Regions from separate parts of the Streptomyces sp. NPDC002573 genome, predicted to be linked through region 1. Evidence: riboswitches for the same ligand, from Rfam matches in the RefSeq annotation. Region 1 holds a riboswitch; each other region holds the start of a gene.

What was found. A riboswitch is a leader RNA that binds a small molecule or an ion and turns the genes downstream of it on or off. The one in region 1 is predicted to bind thiamine pyrophosphate.
Region 2: linked by a shared signal. The riboswitch ahead of thiO (glycine oxidase ThiO) and the one ahead of ACFYX0_RS34200 (thiamine ABC transporter substrate binding subunit) in region 1 are both predicted to bind thiamine pyrophosphate.
Region 3: linked by a shared signal. The riboswitch ahead of thiC (phosphomethylpyrimidine synthase ThiC) and the one ahead of ACFYX0_RS34200 (thiamine ABC transporter substrate binding subunit) in region 1 are both predicted to bind thiamine pyrophosphate.

What each region holds. Positions count from the first base shown of each region.
Region 1 covers NZ_JBIARC010000050.1:50,927-60,506, forward strand. Annotated here, with positions in the region: gene ACFYX0_RS34175 (hypothetical protein) at 1-1,165, shown strand, start outside; gene ACFYX0_RS34180 (VOC family protein) at 1,304-1,711, shown strand; gene ACFYX0_RS34185 (LAETG motif-containing sortase-dependent surface protein) at 1,967-2,626, shown strand; gene ACFYX0_RS34190 (ABC transporter ATP-binding protein) at 2,716-3,747, opposite strand; gene ACFYX0_RS34195 (ABC transporter permease) at 3,750-5,423, opposite strand; gene ACFYX0_RS34200 (thiamine ABC transporter substrate binding subunit) at 5,399-6,436, opposite strand; TPP riboswitch at 6,564-6,669, opposite strand; gene rlmN (23S rRNA (adenine(2503)-C(2))-methyltransferase RlmN) at 6,735-7,841, opposite strand; gene ACFYX0_RS34210 (hypothetical protein) at 7,985-8,122, opposite strand; gene ACFYX0_RS34215 (SDR family NAD(P)-dependent oxidoreductase) at 8,320-9,183, opposite strand; gene ACFYX0_RS34220 (helix-turn-helix domain-containing protein) at 9,462-9,580, shown strand, end outside.
Region 2 covers NZ_JBIARC010000002.1:247,351-256,930, reverse strand. Annotated here, with positions in the region: gene pknB (Stk1 family PASTA domain-containing Ser/Thr kinase) at 1-1,805, opposite strand, end outside; gene ACFYX0_RS03280 (thiazole synthase) at 1,939-2,733, opposite strand; gene thiS (sulfur carrier protein ThiS) at 2,738-2,938, opposite strand; gene thiO (glycine oxidase ThiO) at 2,935-4,101, opposite strand; TPP riboswitch at 4,100-4,212, opposite strand; gene ACFYX0_RS03265 (NAD(P)/FAD-dependent oxidoreductase) at 4,434-5,660, shown strand; gene ACFYX0_RS03260 (Rv2175c family DNA-binding protein) at 5,810-6,175, shown strand; gene thiE (thiamine phosphate synthase) at 6,285-6,935, shown strand; gene metF (methylenetetrahydrofolate reductase [NAD(P)H]) at 7,057-7,980, shown strand; gene ACFYX0_RS03245 (hypothetical protein) at 8,037-8,960, shown strand; gene ACFYX0_RS03240 (phytoene desaturase family protein) at 9,034-9,580, opposite strand, start outside.
Region 3 covers NZ_JBIARC010000034.1:15,035-24,614, reverse strand. Annotated here, with positions in the region: gene hisC (histidinol-phosphate transaminase) at 1-633, opposite strand, end outside; gene ACFYX0_RS28310 (LacI family DNA-binding transcriptional regulator) at 1,086-2,198, shown strand; gene ACFYX0_RS28305 (metallophosphoesterase) at 2,525-3,616, shown strand; gene ACFYX0_RS28300 (hypothetical protein) at 3,811-4,683, shown strand; gene ACFYX0_RS28295 (NUDIX domain-containing protein) at 4,947-5,315, shown strand; gene ACFYX0_RS28290 (hypothetical protein) at 5,387-5,884, opposite strand; gene thiC (phosphomethylpyrimidine synthase ThiC) at 6,255-8,057, opposite strand; TPP riboswitch at 8,050-8,206, opposite strand; gene ACFYX0_RS28280 (YibE/F family protein) at 8,278-9,580, shown strand, end outside.

The DNA.
Region 1 (9,580 bases):
CGGCACGGGTCTGCTGCTGCTGTGCACGCTGGGATACGCCCTCGCGCACCCGGACGCGCCGGCCGGTTCGGTGCTGCGGCTGGTGTGGTGCGCCGTACCCATGGCCGCCACGGTGTATCTCGCGGTCTCCGTCGCCCGCACGGACCCCGGCACCCGCCCCCGGTCCGGTCTCGCCGCCATCGGCCTCGGGCCCGTCCGGCTGATGGCCCTGTCGGCCGTGACCACGGCCCTGTCGACCGCGCTCGGTTCGCTGCTGGCGCTGCTGGCCTTCCTGCATCTGCGCGGCGATCTGCCCTGGACGCCGTTCGGCGGCACGGCGGCCGGGTTCCTCGCCGCGGACGTGCCGCTGCCGCTGCCCGCGGCGCTCACCCTGCTCACGCTGGCGCCGCTCGCGGCGTCCGCGGCGAGCGCGCTCACCCTGCGGCCGAAGGAGGCGGAGGGCCGCCGCACCGCACGCCGCGGCCAGGCGCCGGCCGGCTCCGGCGGCGACGACGCCCCCGAGGACCTGGCCGCCGCTCTGTCGGACGACGTCGTGTCCGACCTGGCCCCCGCGGCCGGGCCCGCGCCGGGCGGACTGCCCTGGGGTGTGGCCGCGATCGCCGCGGGGCTCGCCGTGGAGGCGCACGCGAGCGGCTCGGGCGGGGCGCTGCGCTTCCGGCTGCCCGGCGGGGTCGCGGGCGGTCCCGCCGGGGTCCTGGTGGGCTGGGCGCTGACCGCGCTGGGGCTGGCCCTGGTCGGTCCGGCCCTGGCGTATCTGTGCGGCCGGCTGCTGGAGGCCGTGCGTCCGGGCGCCGTACGGCTGCTCGCGGGGCGCGGACTGCAGCGGGAGGCGGCGCGGATCGGGCGGCCGCTGGGCGTGGTGTGCGCGGTGGCCTCGGGGGCGTACGCCATGACGGCGCCCTACGCCGGTGCGCGGCTGTCCTTCGGGCCGCTCACCACGCTGGGTGCGCTGGTCGTGGTGGGGTGCGCGCTGACGACGCTGGTGACGGCGGCGATCGAGGCGCGGCGGGCGCGCGCCGAGACGGTGGCCGCGCTGGTGCGGCTGGGCGCCCCCGCCACGTTGCTGCGCAGCGCGGCACTGCTCCGGGCGGGCGCCCTGGCCCTGGTGTTCGCGCCGCTGACCTGGGCCGTCGCGGAGCTGGCCGCCATGCCGCTGAGGGGCTGAGCCCGCCCGGGAGAACTTTTTGAAGAAAGAGGGCCGTGCGCCGATGAGTTTCGCCGCGGCCCGCGGTCTCTTCCTCCGTACGGGCCGCCGCACGGAGCGCAACACCGTACACACCGTCACATCACCAGGAGACCGCTCATGTACCAGCAGATGATCTTCGTGAACCTGCCCGTCGTCGACGTCGAGGCGTCGAAGAAGTTCTTCACCGAGCTGGGTTACACGATCAACCCGCAGTTCACCACGGACGACTGCGCCTGTGTCGTCATCAGCGACACCATCATCGCGATGATGCTCAGCAAGCAGCGCTACGCCGACTTCACCAAGAAGGCCATCGCGGACGCGACGAGGACCAGCGAGGTGCTGCTGTGTCTCAGCGCCGAGAGCCGGGAGAAGGTCGACGAGCTGGTGGACCGGGCGCTCGCGGTGGGCGGTTCGGTCGCCGGGGAGACGCAGGACCACGGCTTCATGTACGGCCGTTCCTTCGACGACCTGGACGGCCACACCTGGGAGGTCGTGTGGATGGACCCCGCGGCCGTCCAGGGCTGAGCCCGCGCAGGTGAACGGGGTGCCACTGCGGGGGAAGTCGGTGTGGTCCGGCGGCTGTTCAAACGTCACGGCTGTTAATGACACGGCAAAGACGGGTGTCATGCCGGACATCGGCGTTGACAGCGCTTAGCCGCCGCTTATAAACCTGTTAGCCTGGTGGGGACGCTGTTGTTGGGGCAACGTCCCTGAAACCCCCCGCAGTTGCGCATCACGCGAAGGGCAATCGTGTCCATATCCTCCCGTACCGCACGATCAGTGCGCATCCTCGGCGTCGCCTCCGCCACCGCCGCGCTCGCACTCGGCGTCGCCGGCAACGCGCTCGCCTGCAACATCCGTGACTTCTCCGCCGTCGCGTCCTGCGACACCAAAGGCAAGGGCGTCATCACGGTCACGGACACGGACGCTTCCGGCAAGGAAGCGACCGTCACGGTCTACCTGGAGTTGAACGGCGCCGACGCGAAGCAGGTCGGCGAGCAAACGGTCAAGGGCACCAAGGAAGGTGCGACCGTCTCCTTCTCCGAGGACTGGGCGCCGAAGGCCCAGTACCGCATCCACGTCAACGCGAACAACGGCCAGGTCAACGAGGACGTCTCGCCGAACCTGACCACGCCGGACAAGGCCTGCACCACTTCGGAGACCGCCCCTCCGGCCAGCACTCCCCCGGCCTCGGAGACCCCGAAGCCGTCGGCCACCCCGTCCGCCTCGGAGTCCACCCCGGTGCAGTCGGCGAGCTCGCCCGCCGCTCCGGCCGGTGACAACTCCCCCTCGCCCGCGGCCGGCACCTCCAACCTCGCCGAGACCGGTGCCAGCTCCAGCACGCCGATGATCGCCGGTATCGCCGCCGGTCTGGTCGTCATCGGTGGCGGCGCGGTCTTCTTCGGCATGCGCCGTCGTGGCGCGTCGAAGAGCAACTGACGCACGCGGCAAGCCCGTACGAACGCAACGGCCCGCCCCGGGAGGGGCGGGCCGTTGCGCGTGCCCGGCACCGGACGGCCGGTGCCCGGCTACGGGGCGGATCCGTCCCCGAGGACGACGACCTCGGCCGCGTCGAACACCACCCCGGTCTCGTCGCCGGGCTCCGGTGCGGCCCGTAGCGGACATGCCGTCTCCAGCGCGGGTGCCTGCTCGGGCTGGAGTCTGACGGCGACATGGGTGCCGCGGAAGGTGCGTGCGGTCACCGTGCAGCGCAGTCCTTCGGGGACGGGCACGAGCCGTACTCCGGCGGGCCGTACGAGCAGGCCGCGCGGCCCCTGCGGGGAGCCCTCCGGGACGGGGACCTTGCCCCACGGCGTGTCCGCGGCCTCGCCGGAGACCGTCGCCTCCACCACGTTGTCGAAGCCGAGGAAGCGTGCCACGAACGCGTCCGCGGGCCGCTGCCAGACCTCAAGGGGCGTACCGGACTGGGCGATCCGCCCCTCGCGCATCACCACGACCCGGTCCGCGAGCGCGAAGGCCTCGCCCTGGTCGTGGGTGACCGCGAGCACGGTCGTCCCCAACCGGCCGAACAGCTCCCGCAGTTCGCCGACCAGGCGCTCCCGCAGCGACCGGTCGAGCTGGCCCAGCGGCTCGTCCAGCATCAGCAGCCGGGGCCGGGGAGCGAGCGCACGGGCGAGCGCCACGCGCTGCTGCTCACCGCCGGAGAGCGTGGCGACGGCCCGTCCCGCGGCCCCGGGCAGCCCGACGAGGTCCAGCAACTCCCCCACGCGCCCGTCCCGTTCGCCGCGCGAGACGCCCTGCATCCGCAGCCCGAAGGCGACGTTCCCGCCCACGTCCCGCTGCGGGAACAGCTGGTGGTCCTGGAACATCAGCCCCACCCCGCGCCGGTGCGCAGGCACCCCGGCCAGATCGCGGCCGTCGAGCACCACCCGCCCGGAGTCCAGCGGCTGCAGCCCGGCCACGGTCCGCAGCAGCGTCGACTTGCCGCCGCCGCTGGGCCCGAGCACGCACACCACCTCGTGCTCGGCGACCGCGAGGTCGACCCCGTCGAGCGCGGTGCCTCCCCGGAACCGTACGGTCGCCCGCTCAAGCGTGAGCATCGTCAGAACTCCCCCGTCCGATCGGTCCGCAACCGCTCCAGGACCAGCAGCGCCACCGCGCACACCACCATCAGGATCGTCGAAAGGGCCATCGCCTGGCCGTAGTTGAGGTCGCCGGGCCGAGCGAGCAGCCGCGCCACCGCGACGGGCAGCGTGGGGTTGCCGGGCCGGGCGATGAACACGGTCGCCCCGAACTCCCCCAGTGACACCGCGAACGCGAACCCGGCCGCGATCAGCAGCGCCCGCCGCACGATCGGCAGGTCGACCTCCCGCCACACCCGCCACGGCGACGCCCCGAGCACGGCCGCCGCCTCCCGCAGCCGCTCGTCCACGGCCCGCAGCACGGGCAGCATGGTCCGTACCACGAAGGGGGCGCCCACCAGAGCCTGCGCGAGCGGCACCAGGATCCAGGAACCGCGCAGGTCCAGCGGCGGCCGGTCGAGGGAGATCAGGAACCCGAAGCCGACGGTCACGGCGGACACGCCCAGCGGCAGCATCAGCAGCGCGTCGAAGCCCCGCACCAGACGGCCGGCGTCCCGGCGGGTGAGGGCCGCGGCGGCGAGCGAGCCGATCAGCACGGCGATGAGCGTGGCGGCGGCGGCGTACGCGAGCGAGTTGCCGATCGCGTTGACCGGCGCGACGAGGAAGGTCCCGCCGTCCGCGTGCGTCAGGGCCGCGTAGTACGCGAACCCGGGCGCCTCGAGCGACCGGGCGACGAGCACGGCGAGCGGCAGGACGAGCAGGACGGCGACGGTGGCGAGGACCGAGACGAGCAGCGCCCACTGGCCGGCACCACGCGGTCTGCGCGCCGTGCGGGACGCGTCGACCAGCCGGAGCGCGCTCTCCCGGCGGCGCACGGTCCAGGCGTGCACCACGAGGATCGCGCCCACCGCCAGGAACTGCACGATCGTCAGCACGGCCGCTGTGGACAGGTCGAAGAGCTCGGAGGTCTGCCGGTAGATCTCCACCTCCAGGGTGGAGAAGGTGGGGCCGCCCAGGATCTGCACCACACCGAACGAGGTGAAGGTGAACAGGAAGACCATGAGGCCGGCGGCGGCCACCGCCGGACCCAGGGCGGGCAGCGTCACTGTCCGCCAGGCGGCGGCGCGGGAGGCGCCGAGCACCCGCGCGGCCTCCTCCTGGCGCGGGTCGAGCTGCGCCCACAGGCCGCCGACCGTGCGCACGACGACCGCGTAGTTGAAGAAGACATGCGCGAGCAGGATGGCCCACACGGTGGTGTCGAGCCGCACGCCCCACAGGTCGTCGAGGAGTCCGCCGCGGCCGACGAGCGCCAGGAAGGCCGTGCCGACGACCACCGTGGGCAGCACGAACGGGACGGTGACGACCGCGCGCAGCAGCTGCTTGCCGGGGAACTCCAGCCGGGCGAAGACATAGGCGCCGGGCAGCGCCACCAGCAGGGTGAGCGCGGTGGACACGAGCGCCTGCCAGGTGGTGAACCACAGCACATGCCGGATGTCCGGCTGTGCGAGCACGTCCGCCAGGCGCCCGAGGCGCCACACCCCGTCGACGCGCAGACCGCGCGCGACGATGGCGGCGACGGGGTAGGCGAAGAAGACCGCGAAGAACACGACGGGCAGCGCCATCAGCCCGAGGCGCGCCGCACCGCCCCGGTTCGCCCGCTTCCTCGGGGCTACTTCAGTACGAGCGACGTCCACGACCTGACCCACTGGTCACGGTTGGCGGCGATCTTCGTCGGCGCCATGGTCTCGGGGTTCTTGGCCGCGGGCCCGTACTCGGTGAACTCGGCGGGCACCCGCGCGCCCTGCACGACCGGGTAGACGTACATGTTGAGCGGCATGTCCTCCTGGAACCTCCTGCTGATCAGGAAGTCGAGGAACGCCTCGGCGCCTTTGGGGTTGTGAGCGTTGCTCAGCAGCCCCGCGAACTCGATCTGGCGGAAGCAGGTGCCGGTCGCGACGCCGGTCGGCGCGGTCGTGGGCCGCGGCTTGGCGTAGACGACCTCGGCGGGCGGGGAGGAGGCGTACGACACGACGAGCGGCCGGTCGCCGCCCGACTTCCTGCCACCGGCCGAACCGGAGAACTCCTGGTCGTAGGCCTGCTCCCAGCCGTCGACCACCTTCACGCCGTTGTTCTTGAGCTTGTTCCAGTACTCCTGCCAGCCCTTGTCGCCGTACTGTGCGGCGGTGCCGAGCAGGAAGCCGAGGCCCGGCGAGGAGGTGGCGGCGTTCTCGGTGACGAGGAGGTTCTTGTAGGCGGGCTTGACGAGGTCGTCGAAGGAGGCCGGCGGGGCGAGCTTGTGGTCGGCGAAGTACTTCTTGTCGTAGTTGACGCAGATGTCGCCGTAGTCGATCGGGGTGACCCGGTGCTTGTCCCCGTCCAGCTGGTACTGCGCGCCGACCTGGTCGAGTCCCTTGGCCTTGTAGGGCTGGAAGAGCCCGTTGTCGAGGGCCCGGGACAGCAGCGTGTTGTCGACGCCGAAGAAGGCGTCGCCCTGCGGGTTGTCCTTGGTGAGGATCGCCTTGTTGACGGCTTGGCCCGCGTCGCCGTCCGGGAGGACCTTGACGTGGTAGCCGGACTCCTTCTCGAACGCCGCGATGACGCTCTTGGAGGCGGCCCATGAGTCGTGGCTGACGAGGGTCACGGTCTTGGGATCGCCGCCGCTCCCTGCGGTGGAGCCGGACGATCCGCACGCGGACAGCGTGACCATGCCCAGCCCGACGGCGACGGCCGCGAACTGCTTGCCGGTGATGCCCACTGATTTCCTCCTGGAGGTGACCAGGAAGAGACGCGGCCCTGCCCGGGAACCCCGAAAAGTCCCGGGCAGGGCGCAACAGCTCGAGTGAAGACCGAACTCCCTACCCAGAATGACCTGGGCGAGGTTCAGAGGGTCTGCGGGCTCTCCCGCACTCTCAGCGCTGTGGCGCTCCCCTGTCGGAATATGCAGATATGAACAGCCATGAACAGCTATGACTGATTACGGACTACGAGATAGGACGGCCATCAGACTACCGCTCGATGGCCGCCAGCTGACCACACGCTCCGTCGATCTCCTGGCCCCGGGTGTCCCGGATGGTCGCCGGCACTCCATGGGCTGCGATCGCCTCGACGAACGCCTTCTCGTCCTCGGGCCGCGACGCGGTCCACTTGGAGCCGGGCGTCGGGTTGAGCGGGATCAGATTGACGTGCACGGGCCTGCCCTTGAGCAGCCGGCCGAGCCGGTCACCGCGCCACGCCTGGTCGTTGATGTCCCGGATCAGGGCGTACTCGATGGACAGCCGGCGCCCGGACCTCTCGGCGTACTCGAACCCGGCGTCGAGGACCTCGCGTACCTTCCACCGCGTGTTGACGGGCACGAGGGTGTCACGCAGCTCGTCGTCCGGTGCGTGCAGCGAGATCGCGAGACGGCACTTGAAGCCCTCGTCGGCGAAGCGGTGGATGGCCGGCACCAGGCCCACGGTCGACACGGTGATCCCGCGCTGCGACAGCCCGAGCCCGTCCGGCGCGGGGTCGGTGAGGGCGCGGATGGCGCCGACGACGCGCTTGTAGTTGGCGAGGGGCTCGCCCATGCCCATGAAGACGATGTTGGACAGCCGCGCCGGGCCACCGGGGATCTCACCGTCGCGCAGCGCCCGCATGCCGTCCACGATCTGGTGCACGATCTCCGCGGTGGACAGGTTGCGGTCGAGGCCGGCCTGACCGGTGGCGCAGAACGGGCAGTTCATACCGCAGCCGGCCTGGGAGCTGATGCACATGGTGACCCGGTCTGGGTAGCGCATCAGCACGGACTCCACGAGCGTCCCGTCGAAGAGCCGCCACAACGTCTTGCGGGTGGTCTCCTGGTCGGTCGACAGATGCCGTACGACGGTCATCAGCTCCGGGAGCAGTGCCTCCTGGAGCCTGCCGCGAGAGGTGGCGGGGATGTCGGTCCACTGCTCCGGGTCGTGCGAGTACCGCGCGAAGTAGTGCTGCGAGAGCTGCTTGGCGCGGAACGGCTTCTCGCCGATCGCGGCGACCGCCTCCTTGCGCTCGGCGGGCGTGAGATCGGCAAGATGCCGCGGCGGGGTCTTGGCTCCGCGCGGCGCGACGAAAGTGAGTTCTCCGGGCTTAGGCATGGCCTTACCAGTGTCGCAGATCCAATCGGGTGACCTGCGGCTCTCACAAGCTACGGCTGTCGTTAGTAGTCGTCACCGGTCGCCGCTGAGCGGCCTCGGACGGCCCAGAGACGGCCCAGGAACGATCACTCGTCGGCTGCCTGTCACTCATCGAGCCGAACCCTGACCTGGTGCTTGTGGGCGTGCCCGAAGACCTCACCACCGACGAAGGTCCCGAGGACTGGGAGGTCCATCCCCGGCGGGATGGTCGTGATCTCCGTCAGCGCTATGGCGTTCGGCACGCCATCCATGCGTATGAGGACCCCGAAGGGCTGGCGACCTGTGGCCTCTCCGGTGATCGCGAGTCCTCACAGAGAGTGCCGCGACGTTTGCCGTCCAGTACCCCCGCACCACGTCGGCGGCCGGCGGTCAACGGTGCTCATACGGTCGGTGGCAGGGAGTCCCATTCGAACATCATGATCCGAACTTGGAGGAGCCCCTATTTGCTGAGCCATCGTGCGCCGTTGCTGTCGACCTGGTCGTGGTCGGTGGAGACGCTCAGGTGCTGCCACCTCTCGTCTTCCTCCAGGCGTCGGGCCCACGCGGCGCGTCCGTAGGTGTAGGCGTCGGTGCCCAGCAGCAGGCGCAGCGGAGGTTCGTCGAGGTCGGCGACAGTGAGTACGACCTGGGCGACCTTGGCGGGGTCGCCGTTCGCTTCCTGGGCGAAGTTGCGCATCGCCTCTGCTCCGGCGCCCACGGTGGCCTGATAGGGCTCGCTGACCGGCGGGATGTGCATGGATGATCCTGCCCAGTCGGTGCGCATCCCACCGGGTTCCAGGACGGTGACCTTGATGCCCAAAGGTGCGACTTCGGTGGCCAGAACCTCCGAGAAGCCGCCGACAGCCCACTTCGCGGACTGGTAAGCGGTCATGCCGGGGCTGCCGATGCGGCCGCCGAGGGAGGAGATCTGGATGATGTGGCCTCCGCCTTGGCGGCGCAGAAGGGGCAGGGCGGCTCGGCTGAGGTACACGGTGCCGTAGAAGTTGGTGTCGATCTGGCGGCGGAAGGCCTCCAGGGTGGTGTCCTCCAAGGCGGCGCGGTCGCCCTGGCCTGCGTTGTTGACCACGACGTCCAGACGCCCGAAGGCGTCGACGGTCTCCGCGACGACGCGCTCGGCGGCGTCCGGATCGGTCACGTCCAGGTGGGCGGTGCGGATCTGGTCACCGTGTTCTGCGGCCAGGTCATCCAGCGTGCGGGGGTCGCGGGCGGTGGCCATCACCCGGTGTCCGGCGGCCAGCGCCGCGGTGACGATTTCGCGGCCGAGGCCGCGGGAGGAACCGGTGACGAGGAATACCTTCGGCATGGGACTCATTTCGTACGGTGCGGGCTGCCGGACAGCCCAAGAGATTGGGAACTGGATCGAGCGGTGGAGCGGATGGGACGGCGCCGGTACCCGAGCGGGGCGGGGGAATCAGGCCGCCCGTGACAGAACGACGCCCCGGACTGCCATCTCCGGTAGTGGCTGTCGGTGTCGAGCCGCTCATCCATTACAGAGCAGCACGCGAACCACAGGGAGTCCCGGTCGTTTGGTGCCCTGGCAGGGCCCCTGACGTCGGCCACGAGCGACGTACCATGGCGAACATGGACAACCGGCAGGAGATCAGTGAATTCCTCCGCTCGCGCCGCGCGAAGATCTCTCCCGAGCAGGCAGGGTTCAGCAGAGCCGGGAACCGCCGTGTGTCCGGCTTGCGCCGCGAAGA
Region 2 (9,580 bases), on a different contig from region 1:
AAGCCCGCCGCCTCCAGGGTCTTGCGCGCGTCGTCGACGTTGTCGCCGACCACGTCCGGCACCTCGACCTGCTCGCGGCCCTTGGAGATCGTCAGCGTGACCGTGTCGCCCTCGGCTACCTGCTTGCCCGGGTCCGGGGACTGCCGGGCGACCTTTCCGGCGTCGAACTCCGAGGTGACCTGCGTGTCCGCGATCTTCACCTTCAGGCCCTCGTCCTGAAGCTGGGCGGTGGCCTCGTCGAGGTCGGAGCCGGCGACCTGGGGAACCTCCACCGGGCTGCCCTTGCTGACGGTGAGCGCGATCGCCGAACCGCCGTGGCGCTTGGTGCCCGCCCCCGGGTCCGTGCCGATCACGGAGCCCTTGGGCACGTCCTCGCTGAACGCCTGCGTGACCATGCCCGGGACCAGGCCGGCCTTCGTCAGCCGCTCCTGGGCCCTGGCCACAGGGTCGCCCTTCACATCGGGCACCTGCACCGTCTCGGGGCCGTCCGAGACGGTCAGCGTCACCGAGTCGTGGGAGCGGATCCGCTCGCCCGCGGACGGATCGGTGCTGATCACCGTGCCCTGCCGCACCGTGTCGCTGTAGGCGTGCCGGACCTGACCGACCTCCAGGTCGGCCCGCTTCAGCCGGGTCCGCGCCTCGGCCTCGGTCTTCGCCAGCAGCGGCGGCACCTTGGTGAACTGGCCCGAGTTGATGTACCAGACACCCGCACCGACGCCGAACACCACGAGCGCGGCGAGGACGAGCGCGAGCAGCCGACGGGGGCGCGCGGGGCGTGCGGCGGGCTCGGACGGCGGGGTCTGCAGCACGCTCGTCCGGTTGAGCACGGCCGTGTGGTGGGCGGAGTCCTCGCCGTCCACGGGGCGGACCGGCAGCAGCCGCGGGATCACGCTCGTACGGTCCCCGGCGTTGTCGTGCTCCGCGGCGAGGGCGCCCGGAGGCACGGCGTCCAGCTGCTCCGCGGTGAGCTCGCTGCGCGCGTCGAGCACCTGCCCGAGCAGCGCCACCGCATCGCCCGGACGCAGCTCGGGGCTGCGGGCGGTCGCCGCCGTGACCAGCTCGTCGAGCTCGATCGCCAGCCCCGGCACGGCGGCCGACGGCGGCGGTACGTCCTCGTTCAGATGCTGGTAGAGCACCTGGGCGGGGGAGTCGCCGCCGTGCGGCTTGGCGCCGGTCAGCATCTCGTACAGCACCACCCCGCACGCGTACACATCGACCCGGGGGTCGGCCGTGCCGTGTTCTATCTGCTCCGGGGCGAGATAGGAGACGGTGCCGAGGACGGCGCCCGTGGTGTTCGTGACGGTGTCGACGGCCCGGACGAGACCGAAGTCGGCCACCTTGACCCGGCCGTCGTCGCCTATCAGGACGTTCTCCGGCTTCATGTCCCGGTGCACGAAACCGGCGCGATGCGCGGCGCCGAGCGCGGCGAGCACCGGTTCCAGGATGTCCAGGGCGGCTCGCGGCTGCAGCGCCCCCCGCTCGCGCAGCACGTCCCGCAGGGTGCAGCCCGCGATGTACTCCATGGCGAGATAGACGTAGGACCCGTCGGCGCCCTGGTCGAAGACCTGCACCACATTGGGGTGGGCCAGCCGCGCGACCGACTTGGCCTCGCGGATGAAGCGGTCCACGAAGGTCGCGTCGGCCGCCAGCGCCGGGTGCATCACCTTGAGCGCGAGGATGCGGTCGAGGCGGGTGTCCAGGGCCCGGTAGACCGTGGCCATCCCGCCGATCGCGATCCGCGCGTCGACGCGATAGCGGCCGTCGAGCACCTGCCCGACGAGAGGGTCCTGAAGGGTCGTATCCACGCTGGTGAGTCTACGAGGGACCACTGTCGGTCCCCTCCGCTCCCGCTTGCCCGGAGCATGACTGCAGCCGAGCTGTGACGCGGACCGCACGCGGCCCGGCCGTCCCCGCGCCGGGTACGGCCGGGCCGGGGTCTCAGAAGGCGGGCCGCTCCGGGTCCAGGCGCGCCAAGCCCTCCGTCGGGGACGACGCCTCCGCGAAGTGCCGGCGCGGGATGCGCCCCGCCCGCCGGGCCATGCGGCCCGCCTCCACGGCGTGCCGCATGGCCTCCGCCATCAGGACCGGTTCCTGCGCCCGGGTGACGGCCGAGGCGAGCATCACCCCCGCGCACCCCAGCTCCATGGCCAGGGCCACGTCCGAGGCCGTGCCCGCACCCGCGTCCAGGATCACCGGCACGTGCGCGTGCTCGACGATCAGCTGGAAGTTGTGCGGATTGCGGATGCCGAGTCCGGAGCCGATCGGCGAGCCGAGCGGCATGATCGCCGCGCAGCCGACGTCCTCCAGCTTCCGGGCGAGGACCGGATCGTCGTTCGTGTACGGCAGCACGGTGAAACCGTCGTCGACCAGGGTCTCGGCCGCGTCCAGCAGCTCGATCGGGTCGGGCAGCAGGGTCCGCTCGTCGGCGATGACCTCCAGCTTCACCAGATCCGTGCCGAGCGCCTCGCGCGCGAGACGGGCGGTGAGCACCGCCTCGCCCGCGGTGAAGCAGCCCGCCGTGTTGGGCAGCACCCGGATCCCGAGCCGGTCGAGCACGGACAGCACCGAACCGTGCACCGAGGCGTCTACGCGGCGCATCGCGACCGTCGTCAGCTCCGTGCCGGACGCCACCAGCGCCCGTTCCATGACGTCGAGGCTCGGCGCGCCGCCGGTCCCCATGATCAGCCGGGAGGAGAACGTCGTGCCACCGAGGACGAAGGGATCGTCGGCCATGGGATCAGCCTCCTTGGACGGCGGTGAGGACCTCGACGCGATCACCCTCGTGGAGGGCGGTCGACGGCCACTGCGTGCGCGGGACGACGGTTTCGTTGAGGGCGGCGGCCACTCCCGAGCGGGCACCGGTGAGGGCCTGTACGACGGCGTCGAGCGCCGTGCCGGGAGCGAACTGGCGGGACTCTCCGTTGACCGAGATGTTCATGCGGGCTGCTCCGTGAGCGCGGTGGCGGCGAACCGCCGGGGGGTGAAGGGGCGCGCCTCGTCCGGGAGGTCGCCCGTGGTCAGAACGTGGGCCATGACGTCGCCGGTCACCGGGGTGAGCAGGACGCCGTTGCGGTAGTGGCCGGTGGCCAGCAGCAGGCCGTCCAGCTCGGTCGGGCCGAGCAGCGGCGCGTTGTCCGGGGAGCCCGGGCGCAGTCCGGCCCGGGTCTCGGTGAGGGGCAGCTCGGTGATCCCGGGGACCAGCTCGTGCGCGTCGCGCAGCAGCTCGTAGACCCCGCCCGCGGTGACCGTCGTGTCCCAGCCCAGCTCCTCGCTGGTCGCGCCGACCACCAGCTCGCCGTTCTCGCGCGGCACCAGGTAGAGGTGGCCGCCGCGGACGACGGCGCGCACGGTACGGCTCAGGAACGGGGCGTACCGCTTCGGCACGGTCAGCCGCAGCACCTGCCCCTTCACGGGCCGTACGGGCGGCAGCACCTCGTCGGGCACCCCCGCGAGCTGCCCGCTGAGGCTGCCCGCGGCGAGCACCACCTGCTCCGCGGCCAGGTCGGTGCCGTCGGCGGTCCTGAGGCCGGCGACCCGCCCCCGCAGCACCGTCAGCCGCTCGGCCCAGCCCCGGTGGAAGCCGACCCCGGCCCGTTCACAGGCCGTGACCAGCGCCGCGACCAGCCGCCGCGGGTCGATCTGGTGGTCGCCGTCGACCTTGAGCCCGCCGCGCACCCCGGGGGCGAGCATCGGCTCCAGGCGTCGGCAGTCACGGCCGCTCAGCCATTCCGACGCAAGGCCGGAGCGCTGCTGGAGGGCATGCAGGTCCCGCAGATCGGCGCGGTCGTCGGCGTCCAGCGCGACGGCGAGCGTGCCGCACCGGCGGTATCCGAGGTCCAGACCGGTGGCCTCGGTCAGCTCGGCGGCGAAGTCCGGGTAGCGCCGTGCGGACTCCAGGTTGAGCGCGAGCAGCGTCTGCTCGCCGTAGTGCAGTTCGGTCACGGCGGCCAGCATCCCCGCGGCCACCTGGGCGGCGCCGCCACCCGGAGCGGGGTCGACCACGGTCGTGGCGAGCCCGCGCTGCGCGGCGCGCCAGGCCGTGACGAGTCCGATGATCCCGCCCCCGACGACGAGGACGTCCGAGGTACGTATGGGTGACATGGGCGTTCAGCCCCCTCCCTTCGCCGGCATGATCCGGATCAGGTTCGTACGGTCGGAGGCCGGCCAGCCTCCCTCTCAGCCCGGTGCGTCCGGGCTCCCGCGAGTGCTTGTACGGGGGCCACCCTAATCCGTGCCCGTCCGCGCCGGTAAGGGAGCCTCCCGGGGGGGCCGAGGTTGTCCGGAGCCGCGGCGGGTAGGCGCAAGGGGACCGCCCCGGTCGCCGGCAGGCAGGGCTCGGGCGGGATCGCGGCAGGCAGCGGGACGAGTGCTGTGCAGCAGGTCACTCAGCATGCCCGCTGACTGACACATTGTCAGTTGGCTAGGGTGATCAGGTGAGCGAGCAGACGCAGGAACGGGGCGATTCGGCACGGCGCGTCGTCGTCGTGGGTGCGGGCATGGCCGGGGTGCAGACCGCGGTCGCGCTGCGCGAACAGGGGTTCACCGGCCGGGTGACGCTGATCGGTGCGGAGCCGCACCAGCCGTACGACAGGCCGCCGCTGTCCAAGGCCGTGCTGCTCGGCAAGGCCGAGGGCTCCGCCTTCGACGTCGACTTCGAGGCCCTCGGCATCGAGCTGCGGCTGGGCTGCGAGGTGGTCGGCCTGCGCACCGCCGACCACGAGCTGGACACCGTGGAGGGACCCGTCGCCTACGACGTGCTGGTCCTCGCCACCGGAGCGGAACCGATCCAGCTGCCCGGCGCGGAAGGCGTCCCCGGGGTGCATCTGCTGCGCACGCTGGACGACGCCGAGCGGCTGCGGCCGGTCCTCGCCGAACAGCACGACATCGTGGTCGTGGGCGCGGGCTGGATCGGTGCCGAGTTCGCCACCGCGGCGCGCGAGGCGGGCTGCACCGTGACCGTGGTGGAGGCCGCCGACCGGCCGCTCGCGGGGGCGCTGCCCGCGGAGGTGGCCGCCCCGATGGCGGCCTGGTACGCGGACAGCGGGGCGGAACTGCGCACCCACGCGCGCGTGGACCGCATCGAGTCCGGGGCCGTGGTGCTCGACGACGGGTCCCGGGTGCCGGCGGACGCGGTGGTCGTGGGCATCGGGGCACGTCCGGCCACGGCGTGGCTCGCCGGCTCGGGCGTCGAGCTGGGCGCGCACGGGGAGGTGCTGGCCGACGAGCACCTGCGCACCTCGGTGCCGGACGTGTACGCCGTCGGGGACTGCGCGTCCTTCCCGTCGGGGCGGTACGAGCAGCGCCTGCTGGTCCACCACTGGGACAACGCCCTCCAGGGCCCGCGCACGGTGGCCGCGAACATCATCGGGGAGACCCCGATGGCGTACGACCCCGTGCCGTACTTCTGGTCGGAGCAGTTCGGCCGCTTCGTCCAGTACGTGGGCCACCACGCCGCGGCCGACACGACCGTCTGGCGCGGGAGCCCGCAGGGTGCCGCCTGGGCCGTGTGCTGGCTGCGCTCGGGCAGCCTGGTGGGCCTGCTGGCGGTGGGCCGCCCCCGGGACCTGGCGCAGGGCCGCCGGCTGATCGAGTCGGGCACCCCGATGGACCCGGAGCTGCTGGCGGACGCGTCGCGCCCGCTGAAGGAGGCGACGGCGTAGGGGCAGGTCCCGGGCGCCGCGTCCCGGCCCGCCCATGCCCCCGTTCGCGGGACGGCGGGGGCCCTCCGTGTCCACCGCCGGAGGCAACCGGCACTCTGCCGGAGGTGCCCCGCTTCCGACTGTCAGTCCGGGATGGCACGCTTGATCCCGTGACCGAGATTGACGCAAAGATTGATGCTCTCGTCCCCGGCTGGCTCACCCTCCCCGACATCGCCGAGGCACTCGACGTCGAGGTGACCCGCGTGCGGCAGCTGGTCAAGGAGGGCCAGCTCGTCGCCGTACGCCGTGGCGAGAACCGCGCACTGCACGTCCCCGACGCCTTCATCGACGGGGACAAGGTGGTCAAGGGCCTGTCCGGGACCCTGACCCTCCTGCGGGACGACGGCTTCACGGTCGAAGAGATGATCGAGTGGCTGTTCACCTCCGACCCGACCCTCCCCGGCACCCCCGCGCAGGCCCTCAGGGAGAATCGCGGCACGGAGGTGAAGCGCCGCGCTCAGGCGCTCGCCGTCTGATCCGATCGAGAACAACCGTCCGGCGTACGGGCCGCGGGTCCACGGGCCCCGGCCTCGGGCCGACCGCGCCCGCCGCGGCCCGTACGCCACCGACCCCGGGGGACCCATCGTGCCCGACACCGCCCGCACCGCCCGGCTCGCCGACGCCCGCGTCTATCTGTGCACGGACGCCCGCACCCGCCAGGGCGACCTCGCCGAGTTCCTCGACGCGGTCCTGGCCGGGGGCGTCGACATCGTGCAGCTGCGCGACAAGGGCATGGAGGCGGCCGAGGAACTGGAGCACCTGGCGGTCTTCGCCGACGCCTGCGCCCGCCACGGCAAGCTGCTCGCGGTGAACGACCGCGCGGACGTCGCCCACGCCGCCGCCTCGGACGTCCTGCACCTCGGCCAAGGCGACCTGCCCGTCCCCGCGGCCCGCGCCGTCCTAGGCGACGAGGTCCTCATAGGCCGCTCGACGCACTCCGTGGCGGAGGCCGAGTCCGCCGCCGTCCAGGACGGCGTGGACTACTTCTGCACCGGGCCCTGCTGGCCCACCCCCACCAAGCCCGGCCGCCCCGCCCCGGGCCTCGACCTGGTCCGGCACACCGCCGCGGTGGGCACCGACCGGCCCTGGTTCGCCATCGGAGGCATCGACCTCGGCAATCTGGACCAGGTACTGGAGGCCGGCGCCCGCCGGGTGGTCGTCGTCCGCGCGATCACGGAGGCGACCGACCCCGGCGCCGCGGCGGCGGAGTTCGCGAAGCGGCTGCGGACGGCGTAGAACGGCCGGTTCGTCGGCCCGACCATGCGCGGATGTCCGACTGGTGGACAACAGCGCGACAATTCCGGCAAATCTCCAGCGTCCGGTTGGGGGACCGCCTCCCCCTGGCTAACCTGCGACTATGGCCCTCGGAACCGCATCCACGAGGTCTGATCGCGCGCGAACGGTGCGTGACATCCTCGCCACCGGTAAGACGACGTACTCGTTCGAGTTCTCGGCGCCGAAGACCCCCAAGGGCGAGCGGAACTTGTGGAGCGCGCTGCGCAGGGTCGAGGCGGTGGCCCCGGACTTCGTCTCCGTGACCTACGGCGCGGGCGGTTCGACCCGCGCGGGCACGGTGAGGGAGACCGAGCAGATCGTCGCCGACACGACGCTGACCCCGGTCGCCCACCTCACCGCGGTCAACCACTCCGTCGCGGAGCTGCGCAACATCGTCGGCCAGTACGCGGACGCCGGGATCCGCAACATGCTCGCCGTCCGCGGCGATCCGCCCGGCGACCCGATGGGCGACTGGGTCCCGCACCCCAAGGGCCTGGCCTACGCGGCCGACCTGGTCCGGCTCATCAAGGAGGCGGGCGACTTCTGTGTGGGCGTCGCCGCCTTCCCCGAGATGCACCCGCGCTCCAGCGACTGGGACACGGACGTCTCGCACTTCGTCGACAAGTGCCGGGCCGGCGCCGACTACGCGATCACCCAGATGTTCTTCCAGCCGGAGTCCTATCTGCGGCTGCGCGACCGGGTCGCCGCGGCGGGCTGTGCGACCCCGGTCATCCCCGAGGTCATGCCCGTGACCAGCGTGCGGATGCTGGAGCGGCTGCCGCAGCTCAGCAACGCCGCCCTCCCGGCCGCCCTGAAAGAGCGGATCCTCGCAGCGAAAGACGATCCGGCGGCTGTACGCTCGATTGGCATCGAGTTCGCCACGGAGTTCTGCTCGAGGCTGCTGGCCGAGGGAGTCCCCGGACTGCACTTCATTACACTCAACAACTCCACGGCGACGCTGGAAATCTACGAAAATCTGGGCCTGCACCACCCGCAGCGGGCCTAGACCGGTCGCACCCAACTACGACACACTGCGTAGCGGCCACTGGGAGAGGGGCGTACATGGGCTGGGCGGTCCTCTACATCGCGTTCGGCATCGTCGCGCTGTGGCTTCTGGGCGAGGTGCTGCTGCAGTACAAGGCACGACTGCGCTGGCGGCTGCTGGCCTTCGTCGGCTTCCTCGGAGTCGTGCTCGGCGTGCTGACCGCCTCGGTGCTGGTCATCGCCGTGGGCGCTGCGGCGTTCGCGGTCGGGCAGACCTACGTCACGCTGTCGTTCCGCCGCGGCTTCGCGGCCGGCTGGGCGGTCGGAAACCGTCCGCGTGAGGGTGGCGGCAGCAAGCGCCGCCGGGGCGAGGCGGCCCGGCAGGAGCACGTGCCGGACGACGACGGCCCCGACGACGAGCAGCTGACCGCGGCGACGCCCCCGCAGGACGACGCCTACGACGACGACAACGTCTTCAACCGCGCCCAGCCCGCGGAGAGCGCCGCCGAGGCGACCGCCGTGTACGAGCCGCAGCCGCTGCCCGAGGAGACCGGCTCGTACGGTGTTTACACGGGCGCGGCGTACGCGGCCGCCACGGACCCGTCCTACGCGAACGCGGGCCAGACCCAGGACCAGCAGGCCTACGCCTACGACGGCTACTCCGGCTACAACCAGCAGGGCTACAGCTACGAGGGCGCCCAGCAGCAGTACGGCGGCTACTCCGACCCCTACGCCGGCACCCAGACCTACGGCGGCGGCTACGACCCCGCGTACGGCGGTCAGGAGCAGTACGGACAGCAGGCGTACGGCCAGGAGCAGTACCCGGTCGGTACCTACGGCGAGACCCCGGCCGGCGGTGTCTGGGTCCCCCAGCAACGCAGCAACGAGGACGCGTTCGGCGGTGAGCTCCCGCAGGAGCAGCCGTACCCGTACCAGGGGAACGGCACGGCACCGAACGGCACCGCGCAGGGCCACGGCTACGACGAGCAGTACCGTTTCTGAACGAACGCCTCACAGCTGTCCGAGGGCCCGGTGCCGAGCACCGGGCCCTCGCGCACGGACGGCCCCCGGTGCCTCACTGCGAGCCCCGGAAGTCCGGCCCCTCCACGATCAGCCCGGCGACCAGGGCCCCCGACATCCCGGCGTGCGGAAGCCCACCCCCGGGGTGGGACCAGCCGCCGACCGTGAAGAGGCCGGGCAGGCGCGTGCTGTTGGACGGCTGCAGCAGCCGTCCGCCAGCCGCCGCGAGGGCCGGTGCCGGGACCGCACCGCCGGGCACACCGGTCTCCTCGGTGATGTCGCCAGGGGCGCGCACCTCCCGCCACAGCACCCGGTCGCGCAGACCGGGTATCGCGCGCTCGGCGGTCTCCACGATCCGGTCCACATCGGACGCGGCCGGGCTCAGGCCCGCCGGCACCGTGACCGACAGGGTGACCGCCTCGTGCTCCGCGTCGGGCACCAGCGCGGGGTCGTCCGGGCGCAGCACCGTCACCGTCGAGGCGGCCGGCAGCCCGGCCTCCGCCCCGAACAGGCGGTCCAACTCGCCCTCGCGGTCGGCCGGGTGGACCACCGTCCGGTGCGCCGTCCCCTCCGGCCGTCCGTCGCGCAGCGCCAGCAGCACC
Region 3 (9,580 bases), on a different contig from region 1:
CTCGCGGTACAGCTCGACGCCGTCCGGGACCTGGATGTCGCGGATGAACTCCCGGTACGCCTCGTCGAGCACCACCAGCACATCGCTCGGCACCCGGTCGAGGAAGCGCTCCAGCTCGGCCCGGCGCACGACCGTGCCGGTCGGGTTGTTGGGGTTGCAGACGAAGATCAGCCGGGTCCGGTCCGTGATCGCGTCCGCCATCGCGTCGAGGTCGTGCACGTCGTCCGGAGTCAGCGGCACCTGGACCGAGGTCGCGCCGCTGATCTGCGTGATGATCGGGTACGCCTCGAAGGACCGCCAGGCGTAGATCACCTCGTCGCCCGGACCGCTCGTGGCCTGCAGCAGCTGCTGGGCGACGCCGACCGAGCCCGTCCCCGTCGCGAGGTGCGACTGCGGCACACCGAAACGCTCCGCCAGCTCGGCCATCAGCCCCGTGCACGCCATGTCGGGGTAGCGGTTGAAGGACCCGGACGCCTCGATCACGCTCTCCATCACGCCCGGCAGCGGCGGATAGGGGTTCTCGTTCGAGGACAGCTTGTAGGCCGCCGGGCCGCCGGACGCGGCGGGCTTGCCGGGCCTGTAGGTGGGGATACCCTCCAGCTCGGCACGCAGCCTCGGGCTCGTCTCGCTCACCGCTGTCCTCCTCGCGCACGCACCGGCTCATGACCGCCACCGGCTTCCAATGCTTCTCACCTTATGAGGATTCGGCGCCGCTGCGAATGGGCTGTGGACAACCGAATCGGCTCGCGTGCCGCCGTCCCGGAGACCGGGCCGGCGACGCCGTAGAACCCGGGCGCATCGTCACAGGGAGGCGCGTGGATGAGGGGGCGCGTCGCCTTTCGTCGCACGCGCCCGTGGCTCGCGCCGTGGCGCGCATCCCTCGTGAAGGTGAGTTGAGACCTCTTCGAAATATGGCCACCTTGGCAGGCCCATGCGCGTCAACACGTCACGTACTGCCCTTGGATCGTTCAAGCCCCTTACATTCCAAGGCTTTTCCCCACTACTCACCATGCAGAAACGTGCCTGTCAACGCGTGCATATGCGTCCGCACTACCCCACCACATGAGCCCTACTATCGGCTCGCCATGACAGCAGCAGGGAAGCACCAGGTGAGCCGGGCGGAGACCGCCCGCCGAGGCAGTCGGCCGGGCCGGGCAGGCATCAGAGACGTGGCCGCTGCCGCCGGAGTCTCCATCACGACCGTCTCCGACGCCCTCAACGGCAAGGGCCGGCTGCCGGACGCCACCCGACGCCATGTCCGCGAGGTCGCCGACCGGCTGGGCTACCGGCCCTCGGCCGCGGCCCGCACCCTCCGCACGGGCAAGTCGGGCCTCATCGGCCTGACCGTGACCACGTACGGGGATGAACCTTTCACCTTCACCGAGTTCGCGTACTTCGCGGAGATGGCCCGGGCCGCCACCTCCGCGGCGCTCGCCCGGGGCTACGCCCTGGTCATCCTGCCCGCCACCTCGCGCCACGACGTGTGGTCCAACGTCGCCCTGGACGGCACCGTCGTCATCGATCCGTCCGACCAGGACCCGGTGGTCAGCGAGTTGGTCCGGCAGGGGTTACCCGTCGTCTCCGACGGCCGGCCCGCCGGCACCCTCCCGGTCACCGCCTGGGTGGACAACGACCACGAGGCCGCGGTCCTCGGCATCCTCGACCATCTGGCCGCCGCCGGCGCCCGGCGCATCGGGCTGCTGACCGGCACCACGACGGACACGTACACCCATCTGTCCACGACCGCCTACCTGAACTGGTGCGAGCGCGTCGGGCAGGATCCGGTCTACGAGGCCTATCCCGCCCACGATCCCTGCTCGGGCGCCGTCGCCGCCGACCGGCTGCTGGCCCGCCCCGACCGCCCCGACGCGGTCTACGGGCTCTTCGACCCGAACGGCACCGATCTGCTCGCCGCCGCGCGCCGCTACGGACTGCGCGTCCCCGAGGACCTGCTCCTCGTCTGCTGCAGCGAATCCGCCGTCTACGCGAACACCGAGCCGCCCGTCACGACGCTCTCCCTGAAGCCGCGCCGGATCGGTACGGCAGTGGTCCAGCTCCTTATCGACGCCATCGAGGGCATCGAGTCGGACCAGCCGGTCGAGCAGGTGATACCGACGGAGCTGATCGTGCGCACCTCGTCCCAGCGACGGCCGCCCCGGACCACGGTCAGCCCGCCCCGGTCGCCCGAGCACGGATGAGGGCTCCGAACGAGACGGGCGCCCGGCCCGCTTTCCCGTTCCGTTCGGAGCTCCGAGCCGTCGGTGTGCCACGGGTCACGCACAGGCTGCCCACGGTCGGGTGACGCGCAGATGGCCCGCGGGCGCGTGAGGTACCGGGTCACAGGGGAGAAAGCCCCGCCCATTTAGGGCGAAAGCCGCGGTGAGGCGGGGTCCTTCCCCGATTCACCACCCCTGGGTCATCACATGGCGCGATCCGCATTCCTATGATGGGCCCACGACACCGCGGACCGCTGCGACCAGGCAGTCCGATGCGGTGCAGATGCGGCGCGATGGTGGAGGGGTCGATGACTCAGGGGGCCGGTCAGGGACCCGAGGCGGAGCGGGCAGCGACGTTGCGTGACTTCCGGGTGCCCGCGTACGTCCACGAGACCGGCCCGTACGCGCAGAGCACGCCCCCCGGCGAGGTCCCCGGACCCGTCGCACCCCCCGAGGCCTACCCCCACGGCTACTCCGACGCGTACACGCCCACCGAGCGGGACCTCCCGGTCATCAACCGCGGCGACACGCTCCAGGTGACCGTCGACCCGGCGTCCGAGCCCGCCCCGCTCCCCGCCGAAGGGCCCGGACCGCTGTTCGTGGTCGGGGACGTCCACGGCTATCTCGACCAGCTCATGGCGGCGCTCCAGGAGAAGGGGCTCATCGACGCCCAGGGCAACTGGTCCGCGGGCACGGCCAGGCTGTGGTTCCTCGGGGACTTCACCGACCGCGGCCCCGACGGCATCGGCGTGATCGACCTGGTGATGCGGCTGTCCGCGGAGGCGGCGGCGGCCGGTGGCTACTGCAAGGCGCTCATGGGCAACCACGAGCTGCTGCTGCTCGGCGCCAAGCGGTTCGGCGACACACCCGTCCACTCGGGCGCGGGGACCGCGACCTTCCAGGCCGCCTGGCTGCTCAACGGCGGCCAGAAGACGGACATGGACCGTCTGCAGGACCACCATCTGCAGTGGATGGCCCGTCTCGACGCGGTGGAGGAGGTCGACGGCCACCTCCTGGTCCATTCCGACACCACCGCCTACCTCGACTACGGCGACTCCATCGAAGCGGTCAACGACACCATCCACGAGACGCTCACCCGCAATGACGCGGACGAGGTGTGGGACCTCTTCCGGAAGTTCACCAAGCGCTTCTCCTTCCGGGACGAGGGCGCCGAAGCCGTGCGCTCCCTGCTGGGGACCTACGGCGGCCAGCGGATCGTCCACGGCCACAGCCCCATCCCCTATCTGCTGGGCGAGGTCGGCTCGGAGGAGGGCGACGACGCCTCGGGTCCGGTCGTCGAAGGTCCTCACGTCTACGCGGACGGACTAGCGATCGCGATGGACGGCGGCGTGACCATGGCCGGAAAGCTGCTGGTCCAGCAACTCCCCCTGGATAGCTGAGGATTCACCGGGCAGGCATCTCCCGGACGGGGGCCGTCCGAGGAATGCCCGGGCCGTGGGGCAATTTCTGGAAACCCCCTGTCACCGTGTGCCGTCGCCGCTCTACCATCGGCTTATCCGTAGCAGGCTCCCCTCCGTTTCTGCCCGACGGCTCGTCAGCATGCCGAGCCACCAGCCCTACGGAGCATCGGGGGATGCACATGAACAGCGTTCCGCAGCACCTGCTGAGCGAGGACCGCCAGGACTATGAGCGGGTCCTCGGTGAGGCGCTGCGCTCCGCACCACACCACCCGGAACTGGCCGCAGTGGGACAGCGGCTCAATGCCGAACAGCTGCGCACCATGGCACTGAACGCCACCGCCCTCATCACCGCCGCGGCAGCCGCCGAATACCAGCACTATGTGCTGGTGCGGGAGGAAATGCGCCGACCGGCACCACCCACCCCGCCCGTCCACGAGAGCACCGACGACAGCGACTCCACGGAACCGGACGCGGACGGCCAGGGACTCGCCGCCACGATGGGGGAGGCGACGGCGAGCGCCGGAGCCGGTGCCGTAGTCGCCGTCCTCGCCCCGTTCCTCGCCGGCGCCGCCGCGGCGATCTTCCTGCTCGTGGGCTACATCCTCAAGATGGTCAACCCGCACCAGGCGTTCGCCCGGACCCTCCTGACCACAGGGTGGGTCTTCGGCGCGGTCACCGCGGCGGCGATCCTGGTCGCCGCGACCGGCCTGCTGCTGACCGCCCTGCGCAACAGTTCGTCGGCGCACGATGCCGACGCCCAGAGCGAGTTGATCGCGGAGGTGACCCGGGCCCGGGAGCTCTGGCACGCGGCCCTGCTGGAGCGCGGCATCCTGCCGTTCCTCCGCGAGGCGCTCGCCGACCCGGGCACGGCCGTGATGAGCCGGAAGGAACCGGAGACGGCTCCCAGCCGTATCCCGCACCTCGGCTACGACCGCCCGGGCTTCAGCAGTCCCGACAGCGGCCCCGCCGCGGGCACGCGTCCCAGCTTCAGCAGCCCGGACTTCACCAGCCCGGACTTCGGAGGCCCCGACCACCAGCCGGAGTGACGGGTCTCGCGCGACAATCGGCCGGCCGTGCCGAGCAGGCGGCGCAGGGGGCCATGGGGCCTTCCCGCACCCCGGGCCGTCCCCTGGACCGCCCCGGCCCGAACCACCCGCCGAAGCCCGGCCCGCCCCTCACAAGGGACCGCGGGCCGGTACTTCAGCCTGCGCCCGCCGCCGAACGCATTGTCGCCATGGACATGAGGGTCCGGCCACAAGGTGCGCGCGATTCTGCTCGACGGTGATCACCTGGTGTTCCTGCGCCGGGGGTGGCCGGACGGCTCCCGTACTGGACGACCGTCGGGGGCAGCGTCGAACCCGACGACGCCGATCTCGAAGCGGCACTGCGCCGCGAGGTCATGGAGGAGATCGGGGCCACGATCGGCCCCGTCACCGAGGTCCTGACGGTGACCAAACCGGGCGAGAGCGTCACCGTCACCCAGCACTACTTCCTCGCCGACTTGCTGGAGATGCGCCTGGACCGCCGCAACGGTCCCGAGCTCGACACCCCGGACACGGGTGACTTCGAGCCGACCCGGGTCCCGCTGCATGCTCCGGCCGTGACGGCGCTCGGCCTTCAACCCCCCGAACTCTCCGACTACGTGCTTGACCACGTCGAGGTATGGAGAGCCGGATAACGGGTCCGCCCCGAGCACCGATGGCGGCCCGGCGCGTGGTCGAGGAGGTCAACGGCACCGCCCCTGCGTCGCTACGGCTGCTCGGTGGTGAACCGCTGCCAGACGTTCGATGCGAAGCGTTCGGTGCCGGGTTCTGCCGGTTCCGCCCCGAGGAAGCGCCAGAAGTCGAAGACGGCCTGGGCCTCCATACGGCCCCAGAGGTCGCCGTCACGGACCGGTCGGTTCCACGGATCGTCCTCTTCCCACAGGAAGTCCGGGTACGACTCGTCGCCGTAGTCGTAACCGGTGATATAGCCGCGAGCATGCTCCAGGTCCAGCTTCAGCGCCGGGAACTGCGCCACCAGCAGTTCCGGGCGCCCGTGAACAGGGCGATCGTCGAAGAAATGCTGATCTCCGTCGGTCCACTGGACGAACTGATCCACCGCAGCGCCGTGATGAAAGAGCTCGTATCCCCAGTAGTCCCCGTCGTACATGAAGGTCAGCAGTCCGGGACAGTCGTACGTCCGCGAGACATGGAACTGCGCGCGCCGCCGCAGCTCCCATTCCCAGCCACGCGTCCACTCCAGCACGGTCCAGCCGTTGTACTGCTCGTGCAGGGTGTAGAACGTCCGTCGCCTTCTCCGCGGCGGGCGGGAGTCGATATCCCTCGCCCTGCCAGAACTCGGACAGTGCCTCGTACACCTGTAGGTGATCGACACCGTGAAAGAGGTTGCACCGCAGAAATCCACCCATGCGCATCACTCCCGGCCAAGAGGGCATGGACGATGTCCGCGAGCCGCCCCGTCGTCCACAGCACCGGTCACAGGGCCCAGAGGAGCAGGTGTTCCTCCAGGCGGCGCGAGTATCGTGGCTTACCCCAGAGGCGATCCGCGAGCCATTTTGACGGTCCACCGGACTGCGCTGGAGCCCTCCTCGAGAGCCCCAGCGCCACGTTGGCCGTCAGTCGGCGACAGGCAGGTACACCCGGTTCCCCGCCTCCGCGAACTCCTTCGACTTCTGGAGCATTCCCTCGGCGACCTCCTGCGCCGACGCGCCCTCAGCCGTCGCACCACCGAAGCGCTGCGTGATGTCCCGGCTGATCTTCATGGAGCAGAACTTCGGACCGCACATCGAGCAGAAGTGAGCCGTCTTGGCCGGCTCCGCGGGGAGGGTCTCGTCGTGGAAGTCGCGGGCCGTGTCCGGGTCGAGGGCCAGGTTGAACTGGTCCTCCCAGCGGAACTCGAACCGCGCGTCGGACAGCGCGTCGTCCCACTCCTGCGCGCCCGGGTGCCCCTTGGCGAGATCGGCCGCGTGGGCGGCGATCTTGTAGGTGATGACGCCGGTCTTGACGTCGTCACGGTCGGGCAGGCCCAGGTGCTCCTTGGGCGTGACGTAGCAGAGCATGGCCGTGCCCCACCAGGCGATCATGGCGGCACCGATGCCGGAGGTGATGTGGTCGTACGCCGGCGCGATGTCCGTGGTCAGCGGGCCGAGCGTATAGAACGGAGCTTCATCGCAGATCTCCTGCTGCAGATCGATGTTCTCCTTGATCTTGTGCATCGGGACGTGTCCCGGGCCCTCGATCATCGTCTGTACGTCGAAACGCCTGGCCACACGGCCGAGTTCCCCGAGGGTGCGCAGTTCCGCGAACTGTGCCTCGTCGTTGGCGTCCGCGATCGAACCCGGCCGCAGACCGTCGCCCAGCGAGTAGGTGACGTCGTAGGCCGCGAGGATCTCGCAGAGTTCCTCGAAGTTCTCGTACAGGAACGACTCCTTGTGGTGGGCGAGGCACCACGCCGCCATGATCGAGCCGCCGCGCGAGACGATGCCGGTCTTGCGGTTCGCCGTCAGCGGCACGTACGCCAGGCGCACACCCGCGTGGACTGTCATGTAGTCCACGCCCTGTTCGGCCTGCTCGACGACCGTGTCCTTGTAGATCTCCCAGGTCAGTTCCTCGGCCTTGCCATCGACCTTCTCGAGCGCCTGGTAGAGCGGCACCGTGCCGATCGGCACGGGGGAGTTGCGCAGCACCCACTCACGGGTGGTGTGGATGTTGCGGCCGGTGGACAGGTCCATGACTGTGTCGGCGCCCCAGCGGGTCGCCCAGGCCATCTTCTCGACCTCCTCCTCGATGGAGGAGGTCACCGCGGAGTTGCCGATATTGGCGTTGACCTTCACCAGGAACCGCTTGCCGATGATCATCGGCTCGATCTCCGGGTGGTTGACGTTGGCCGGCAGCACCGCGCGGCCCGCCGCGATCTCCTCACGGACGACCTCGGGTGAAACGTTCTCCCGGAGAGCCACGAACTCCATCTCCGGCGTGATCTCCCCGCGGCGCGCATAGGCGAGCTGCGTCACCGCGTTGCGCTCGCGACCGCGGCGCGGCTGACGCGGGCGCCCCGGGAACACCGCGTCGAGGTTGCGCAGGCCTCCACGCGGGGAGGTGTGCTTGATCCCGTCGTCCTCGGGACGGACGGGGCGACCCGCGTACTCCTCGGTGTCGCCGCGAGCGATGATCCAGTTCTCCCGCAGCGGCGCGAGGCCCCGGCGGACGTCGGTCTCGGCTACTGGATCTGTGTACGGGCCGGAGGTGTCGTACAGGGTGACCGACTGCCCGTTGGTGAGATGCACTTGACGGACCGGCACCCGCAGATCGGGGCGCGAACCCTCGATATACGCCTTGTGCCAGCCGATGGACTTCCCGGCCCCCTGGGGCTCTTCCTCCTGAGCGGAGGCAGGCGTGCGTACGTCCTTGACGGTCATAAGACCTACTCCCTACGCCGGCATTACCCGGTAACAGGTTCAGCGGTCGGCACAGCCGTCTCCACTCGCTGATGTTCCACGTGAAACATCGCGTCTACGGAGGTCAGTGCCCTCTCAGCCCGGTGCTCCGAGCTCCCGCGTGTGCAAAAGTCCCTTCACGCTAGCGTCTAATTGGGTGAGCTGAACAGTGGGCCCTGCGCCTTCTTGCGATGATCGGGCGGTGCCCCCGACGCAGCATCTCCCCTCGCACCCGTCGCCCGAGCCGCCGCACCACCATGGCCCGGACGACAGACACAGCCGCCGAGACGGGCACGGCCACGGGCCCGGCGGTGGACACGGCCACTCCCACAGTCACAGCCATGGCCCCGCGGCCCCCGTGTCGCGGCATCTGCGCAAGGTCATCGCCGCGATCCTCATCCCGTTCACCGTGGCGGTCATCGTCGGTCTCGTGGTGCTGTGGCCCGGCGGGGTCCCGTCGCACAAGCGCTCCGGCGTCGGCTTCGACCAGCAGACCCAACAGGCCACGGTCACCACGGTCGTGGCGGTGGACTGCAAGTCCGTGAACGCCTCGGGTGGGGGCCCGATCGGCGACACCTCCCTCACCGGCGGCTCGTCGGCCCCGCAGACACCGTCCGGCACCTGCAAGAAGGCGACCGTCCGCGTCGACACCGGCAAGGACAAGGGCCGTACGTTCACGGAGATCGTCCAGCCGGACCAGTCACGACAGCTGCACCAGGGCGAGAAGGTCGTGGCCGCGTACGAGCCCTCCGCGCCGAAGGAACTGCAGTACTCGGTGACCGATGTGGACCGCACGTTCCCCATGGCCCTGCTCGCCGGCATCTTCGCCGTGGCGGTGGTGGTCGTGGGCCGGATGCGCGGGGTCATGGCACTCGTCGCGCTGTCCGTCAGCTTTCTGCTGCTCAGCCTCTTCATCCTGCCCGCGATCCTGGATGGCTCGAATCCGCTGCTCGTGGCCGTGGTCGGGTCGAGCGCCATCATGCTGATCGCCCTCTACCTGTGCCACGGTCTGTCGGCCCGTACCTCCGTGGCGGTGCTCGGCACCCTCGTCTCCCTGTCGCTGATCGGTCTTCTCGGCTCGGAGTTCATCGGCTGGGCCGCGCTGACCGGCAACACGGACGACAGCACCGGCCTGATCCACGGCCTGTACCCGCACATCGACATGAGTGGCCTGCTGCTCGCCGGCGTCATCATCGGATCCCTCGGCGTGCTCGACGACGTCACGGTGACCCAGACGTCGGCGGTCTGGGAGCTGCACGAGGCCAACCCGACGATGGGCTGGCGAGGGCTCTACCGCGCGGGCATCCGCATCGGCCGCGACCACATCGCCTCGGTCGTCAACACGCTCGTCCTGGCGTACGCGGGTGCCGCCCTGCCCCTGCTGCTGCTCTTCTCGATCGCGCATAGCAGTGTGGTGTCGGTCGCGGGCAGCGAGCTGGTCGCCGAGGAGATCGTGCGCACCCTGGTCGGCTCGATCGGGCTGGTCGCGTCGGTGCCGGTGACTA